3 regions of the Kitasatospora sp. RG8 genome follow, and region 3 is predicted to be linked to each of the others. Evidence: predicted binding sites of a transcription regulator. Region 3 holds the regulator's gene; each other region holds the start of a gene.
The links. Region 3 encodes HrcA, which represses chaperone genes, less so after heat shock. Its sites were predicted from a motif close to TTNGCACTCNGNNNNNCNGAGTGCNAA; they were not measured.
Positions count from the first base shown of each region.

Region 1 (2,265 bases), on a different contig from region 3:
GACGTTCCTGGCGCCCGCGTTCGCCGCGCGGCTCCCGTACGCCATGCTGAGCCTGGGCATCCTGCTGCTCGTCTTCGACACCCACGGCTCGTACGGCACCGCCGGCACCGTCGCGGCCGTCTCGGCCGTCGCCCAGGCCCTCGTCGGGCCGCAGACCGGCCGGCTGGCCGACCGGTACGGCCAGGCGGCCGTCCTGGTGCCGAGCGTGATCGTGCACGCGGTCTCGGTCGGCGTGCTGATCGCGCTGGCCCTCGGCCACGCCCCCGTCTGGGCCCTGCTGCTGGCGGCCGCCCCGGCGGGTGCCAGCGTGCCGCAGATCGGCGCGATGGTCCGCTCCCGCTGGGTCGCCAAGCTCTCCACCGAGGGCGCGCCCGCGGCCAAGCTGAACACCGCGTTCGCCTTCGAGTCGGTGACGGACGAGTTCACCTTCGTGATCGGCCCCGTGCTGGCCAGCGCCATCGCCACCTCGGTCAACCCCTCGGCCGGGCTGATCGCCGAGGCCGCGCTGACCGTCGCCGGCGGGCTCGCCTTCGCCGCCCAGCGCCGCACCGCCCCGGCCCGCCACCCGCACCAGCCGGGCGCCCGCCGGGTCTCCGCGCTGTCCTCGCCCGGCGTCCGTCTGCTGGCCGGCGCGTTCCTGGGTGTCGGCACGGTGTTCGGCGGGATGCAGGTCTCCGTCACCGCCTTCACCGAGTCCGTCGGCCAGCCCGGCGCCAACGGCACGGTCTACGGGATCTTCGCCGGCGGCTCGATGCTGGCCGGCGTGCTCTACGGCATGATCGCCTGGCGCCGCGCCGCCCGGCAGCGGATGCTGGCCAGCTACGCGCTGCTGGTGCTGGGCTGCTCGACGCTCTGGGCGATGCCCAACCTGGTCGCCCTGTCCGTCGCCGGCCTGGTCTGCGGCCTGGCCATCGCGCCGACCCTGATCACCGGGTACACCCTGGTCGAGACGCTGGTCGCGGACGGCGCCAAGACCGAGGCCTTCACCTGGCTGACCGGCGCCATCGGCCTCGGCCTGGCGACCGGTTCCACGGTGGCCGGGCGGCTGATCGACGGCCACGGGCCGTCGGCCGGGTTCCTGGTGCCGGTGGCCGGCGCCGGACTGGGCCTGGTCGCGCTGGTCGCCCTACGGCACCTGCTGGTCGCGCCGGGGGCGGCGAGCACCCCGGTGGTCGCCGCCGGTGGCGAGCGGCCCGTGGCGCGGCAGCTGGTCGGCGCGGCCGAGCGCTGAGCGGAGCGCGTACAGCACGCGTGCGGGGGGCGCCAGGCGGCGCCCCCCGTCTCATCTCACATTCGAGTCGCTGGACTGATCCAGCGGAATGCCGCATCATTGACCATCGTTAGCACTCATCAGGCGAGAGTGCCAGGAGGAAGACAAGTGCCCACGTACCAGTACCAGTGCACCGAGTGCGGCAACGGCCTGGAGGCGGTGCAGAAGTTCACCGACGAGGCGCTGACCACGTGCCCCGAATGCCAGGGACGGCTCCGCAAGGTCTTCTCGGCCGTGGGTGTGGTCTTCAAGGGTTCCGGCTTCTACCGGACCGACAGCCGCTCGTCCTCCAGCAGCTCGGTGGGCGCGGGTTCGTCCTCGTCGTCCTCGTCCTCGTCGGCAGCCCCGGCCTCGTCCTCGGGCGGCTCCGCCCCCGCGGCGAGCCCCGCCCCGGCGGCCGCGGCGAAGCCGGCCGGCTGATCCCAGGCTTTCGAAGGGCCCGTTGGCCCCGCTCCGGCGGGGTCGGCGGGCCCTTCGTCGTGCGGGGCCCGGGGGAACTGTGCGGGGCCCGGGGTGGTTTCCGTGCGGGGCCCGGGGTGGTTTCCGTGCGGGGCCCGGGGTGGTTTCCGTGCGGGGCCCGGGGGGGTGTGCGGGGCCCGGGGTGGTTCCGGTGCAGGTTTGGGATCGCATTCCCGGAGCCCCCGAATTCACCCGGGCGGGTGACGGAAGTTATCCACAACCCCGGGTTTTCCACAGACCTGGGGAAAGGACTTCCGCCGGGCTCGCTTGCGGCCCAGAGTGTGCGTCACGAGAAGCCGGTCCGCAGCGGGCCGGCGCCCTGCGACCACCGGCGGTGCTCATGACGACCACGAGCCTCCCCCCTCCGTTCCCGCTCCCCGCGCCCTCCGTCCCGCCCCGGCGGGAGGTGCCGTCGTTCCCGCCGATCCGGCGCGGGTCCGGCCGCCTCCACCGGCTCCGGCAGGCCTTCCGGCACCGGCCCGGGCTGCCGGCCCTGCTCCTGCTCACCGTGGCGGCGGCGCTGGCGTTCGGGCCCG
Region 1 covers NZ_JAGIYX010000010.1:195,803-198,067, reverse strand. Annotated here, with positions in the region: gene J5Y04_RS17955 (MFS transporter) at 1-1,231, shown strand, start outside; gene J5Y04_RS17950 (FmdB family zinc ribbon protein) at 1,379-1,690, shown strand.
Region 1: J5Y04_RS17950 (FmdB family zinc ribbon protein) is a predicted target of HrcA. The motif match lies at 1,341-1,367, and genes of this name have one in related genera.

Region 2 (2,265 bases), on a different contig from region 3:
TCAGCAGCGGCTTCGAGGCACCGCCCTGCAGGATCTTCTCCAGCAGCGGCAGCAGCTCCTGGATGGAGGAGATCTTGCCCTGGTTGATCAGGATGTACGGGTCCTCCAGGACCGCCTCCTGACGCTCGGCGTCGGTGACGAAGTACGGCGAGAGGTAGCCCTTGTCGAACTGCATGCCCTCGGTGAAGTCCAGCTCCACGCCGAAGGTGTTGGACTCCTCGACGGTGATGACACCGTCCTTGCCGACCTTGTCGATCGCCTCGGCGATCAGCTCGCCGACCTGGGTGTCCTGCGCGGAGAGGGACGCGACGGCGGCGACGTCGTCCTTGCCCTCGATCTCGCGGGCGATGGACAGCAGGTGCTCGGAGACCGCGGCGACGGCCTTGTCGATGCCCTTCTTCAGGGCGGCCGGGCCGGCGCCGGCGGCGACGTTGCGCAGACCCTCGTTGACCAGGGCCTGGGCCAGCACGGTGGCGGTGGTGGTGCCGTCACCCGCGACGTCGTTGGTCTTGGTGGCGACCTCCTTGACGAGCTGCGCGCCAAGGTTCTCGTACGGGTCGTCCAGCTCGACCTCACGCGCGATGGTGACACCGTCGTTGGTGATGGTCGGCGCACCGAACTTCTTGTCGATGACGACGTTGCGGCCCTTGGGGCCGATGGTCACCTTGACGGTGTCGGCCAGCTTGTTGACACCGCGCTCCAGCGAGCGGCGGGCGTCCTCGTCGAACTGCAGGATCTTCGCCATGTTCCCTATTCCCTCGGGGCTGCGGACGGCACGCCGGCCGCCGGACTACGTGAACCAACAACCACGCCCCGGGCCCCTGTCACTGGGACACGGATCCGGGGCGGGCTGGAACGACTGATACTTCTCGGTGCTGCTTACTTCTCGATGATGGCGAGAACGTCGCGCGCCGAGAGGACGAGGTACTCCTCGCCCTGGTACTTCACCTCGGTGCCGCCGTACTTCGAGTACAGGACGATGTCACCGACGGCGACGTCGAGCGGCAGACGCTGGCCGTCCTCGAAGCGGCCCGGGCCGACGGCCAGGACGACGCCCTCCTGGGGCTTCTCCTTGGCGGTGTCCGGGATAACCAGGCCGGAGGCCGTGGTGGTCTCGGCGTCGAGCGGCTGGACCACGATGCGGTCCTCGAGCGGCTTGATGGCAACCTTGCTGCTGGTGGTCACGTCCGAGCTCCCCTTCGGAGATTACGGGGTTGTCTAACGGGTATTGGCGAACCTGCGGATCTGCCGTCGCGGGGGTCAGACACGCTTCTTCGCGTTAGCACTCTCCTGGTGGAGAGTGCCAAGGACGACCATAGGCCGCGGTTAGCACTCAGTCAACCAGAGTGCCAACGGCGCGCCCGTGCGTTTCGGGCGGCGCGATGAGTAGCCGTACTCATGTGCGACGGACCTCCCCGGGCCAGACTTGCGCCATGGCCAACACTCCGGTCCGCATCGGACCGTCCCGGCCGCGGGACGCCCTGCTCGCGCTCGCGGCCCTCCTGCTCCTCGCGGCCGTCCCGGTCGGGGTCCTCCTGCTGACGCTCGCCTTCGCCGCGGCCGTGCACGGCGGACACGACGTCGTCCTCACCGTGGGCCTGTTCACCGCGGCGGCCGCCTGCGTCGCCGTCCCGCTGCCGGTGATGCTCCGCAGCCGGCGGGCCGGGTACGAGCTCCTGCCGGTCGCCGCCGTCCTGGCACCCTTCCTGCCCACGCTCTGGCTCTGCCTGGGCCTGCCCGGTCTGTGACCGGCGAGAATGGCCCTGTGGAGACCGAGAACCTGCAGCCCCTGCTGACCCCCCAGGGCCAGGCCCTGCTCGCCGAACTGCGCGAGTTCGCCCCCGAGGAGGAGCTGGCGCTGGCCACCCGGCTGCGGCGGGAGCACCCCGCGGAGCTGGTGTCGGCGGCGTTCGGCCAGGCCCGGCTGCGGCAGCGGGCGCGGGCCAAGTTCGGCGAGGACGCCGACCTGATGTACTTCACGCCCAACGGGGTCGAGCAGTCCACCCGGCGCAGCGTCGCCGAGTGGCGGGCGCAGCGCTTCGCCGGGCTGGGCGTGCGCCGGCTCGCCGACCTCTGCTGCGGGATCGGCGGGGACGTGCTCGCGCTGGCCCGGGCCGGGATCGAGGTGCTCGCGGTCGACCGGGACCCGGCGGCCTGTGCCGCCACCGCCGCCAACGCCGCCGCACTGGGCCTGGCCGACCTGGTCGAGGTGCGCTGCGCGGACGTCGCCGACATCGACGTCACCGGCTTCGACGCGGTCTTCAC
Region 2 covers NZ_JAGIYX010000016.1:152,659-154,923, reverse strand. Annotated here, with positions in the region: gene groL (chaperonin GroEL) at 1-745, opposite strand, end outside; gene groES (co-chaperone GroES) at 880-1,185, opposite strand; gene J5Y04_RS23655 (hypothetical protein) at 1,434-1,748, shown strand; gene J5Y04_RS23650 (methyltransferase domain-containing protein) at 1,745-2,265, shown strand, end outside.
Region 2: groES (co-chaperone GroES) is a predicted target of HrcA. The motif match lies at 1,327-1,353, and genes of this name have one in related genera.

Region 3 (2,265 bases):
CACTGCGGGCAGGGGCGGGAGGTCATGACCTGGCCCAGGAAGGACCGGGTGACCTGGGAGACCTCGCCCTTGCCGCGGCACATGTCACAGGTCTGCGCGGAGGTGCCGGGGGCGGCGCCCTCGCCGCTGCACGTGGTGCAGGTGACGGCCGTGTCGACCTGGAGTTCCTTGGTGGTGCCGAAGGCGGCCTCCTCCAGGGTGATCTCCAGTCGGATCATGGCGTCCTGGCCGCGCCTGGTCCGGGAGCGCGGGCCGCGCTGGCCGGAGGCGGCGCCGAAGAAGGCGTCCATGATGTCGGAGAAGCCGAAGCCCGCCGCGCCTGCGCCGAAGCCGCCCGCCCCGCCGCCGCCCGGCGACAGGGGGTCGCCGCCGAGGTCGTAGACCTGGCGCTTCTGCGGGTCGGAGAGCACCTCGTAGGCGGCGTTGATCTCCTTGAACCGCTCCTGCGTCTTCGGGTCCGGGTTGACGTCCGGGTGCAGTTCGCGTGCCAGGCGCCGGAACGCCTTCTTGATCTCGTCCTGCCCCGCATCCCGTCGGACGCCGAGTACCGCGTAGTAGTCCGTGGCCACCAAATGCTCCGCTTGTTCCGCCTGTAGAAGTGCTGCGACTGGAACCACCGCCGGAATTCCGACGGCGGCCTTTTCCTACGACTCGGCCAGGATCTGGCCCACGTACCGTGCCACCGCTCGCACCGCCCCCATTGTGCCCGGGTAGTCCATCCGGGTCGGACCGATCACACCCAGTTTGGCCACGCTCTCGTCGCCCGAACCGTAGCCCACGGAGACGATCGAGGTGGAATTGAGCCCTTCGTACGCGTTCTCCCGGCCGATCCGGACCGTCATCCCGGCGTCGGCCGTCTCACCCAGGAGGCGGAGCAGGACGACCTGCTCCTCCAGCGCCTCCAGCACCGGCTGGATGGTGAGCGGGAAGTCGTGCCCGAAGCGGGTCAGGTTGGCCGTGCCGGCCAGCATGATCCGCTCCTCGTTCTGCTCGGCGAGCGCCTCGAAGAGCGTCGCCAGGACGGTGGTGACGGTCGGCCGGTCGGCCGCCTCGAACTGGGACGGCAGTTCCTCCAGCAGTCCGGGGACGTCGGGCAGGCGCTGCCCGGCGGCCCTCGTGTTGACCTTGGCCCGCAGGTCGGCCAGGACGGTCTCGCCGACCGTGCCCGGACAGTCCACGAGCCGCTGCTCGACCCGGCCGGTGTTGGTGATCAGGACCAGCATCACCTTGGCCGGGGCGAGCGCCACCAGTTCGATGTGGCGCACGGTGGACCGGGAGAGCGAGGGGTACTGGACCACCGCGACCTGCCGGGTGAGCTGGGCGAGCAGCCGGACCGTGCGGGCGACGACGTCGTCCAGGTCGACCGCGCCGTCCAGGAAGTGCCGGATCGCCCGCCGCTCGGGCGCGCTCATCGGCTTGACCTCGGCCAGCCGGTCGACGAACAGGCGGTACCCCTTGTCGGTGGGGATCCGCCCGGCGCTGGTGTGCGGCTGGTGGATGTAGCCCTCCTCCTCCAGCGCCGCCATGTCGTTGCGGACGGTGGCCGGGGACACGCCGAGGCTGTGCCGCTCCACCAGGGCCTTGGACCCGACCGGCTCCTCGGTGCCCACGTAGTCCTGGACGATCGCGCGAAGCACCGCGAGCTTGCGGTCGTCGAGCTGGCGCACCTCACCGGCCATGGGGCACGCACCTCCGTCTTCGCACGTTGTCCGATGTGACATGTGTCCGTTCGTCCTGCTGCGGGCCCCGATGGCGGGCCCCGGCTTTGGCACTCTGAACACACGAGTGCCAGAACCGTACCTGCCAGTGTAAGGCCCGGGTCCGACGGCAGGAACGGCCCGGCGGGAGTGATCCTGCCCGCACTCCGCGGCGCGCGGGTGATGCCCCGCGCCCGTCCGGGTGGGAGCATCGATAGCGGACGGCGAACAGAGGAGCAGAGATGTCGACCTCGGGCCAGCACACCCGCTTCGCACCGGACCGCGGCCTGACCGGCCGGATGGTCGGGACGATGTTCGTGATCGGGCTGCTGTACGTCGGATTCACCGGCCTGCTGATCGTGCTGCTGCGCGGGGCCTGGCCGCTGATCGTGCTGCTCTCCGGCGGTCTGTTCGTGGCCCAGTTCTGGTTCAGTGACCGGATCACCGAACGGGCGATGGGCGCGCACCGGGTCACCCCGGAGCAGTACCCCCAGTTGCACGGCACCGTCGACCGGCTCTGCGCACTGGCCGACATGCCCAAGCCCCGGGTGGCGGTCGCCGACAACGA
Region 3 covers NZ_JAGIYX010000012.1:37,539-39,803, reverse strand. Annotated here, with positions in the region: gene dnaJ (molecular chaperone DnaJ) at 1-569, opposite strand, end outside; gene hrcA (heat-inducible transcriptional repressor HrcA) at 645-1,679, opposite strand; gene htpX (zinc metalloprotease HtpX) at 1,940-2,265, shown strand, end outside.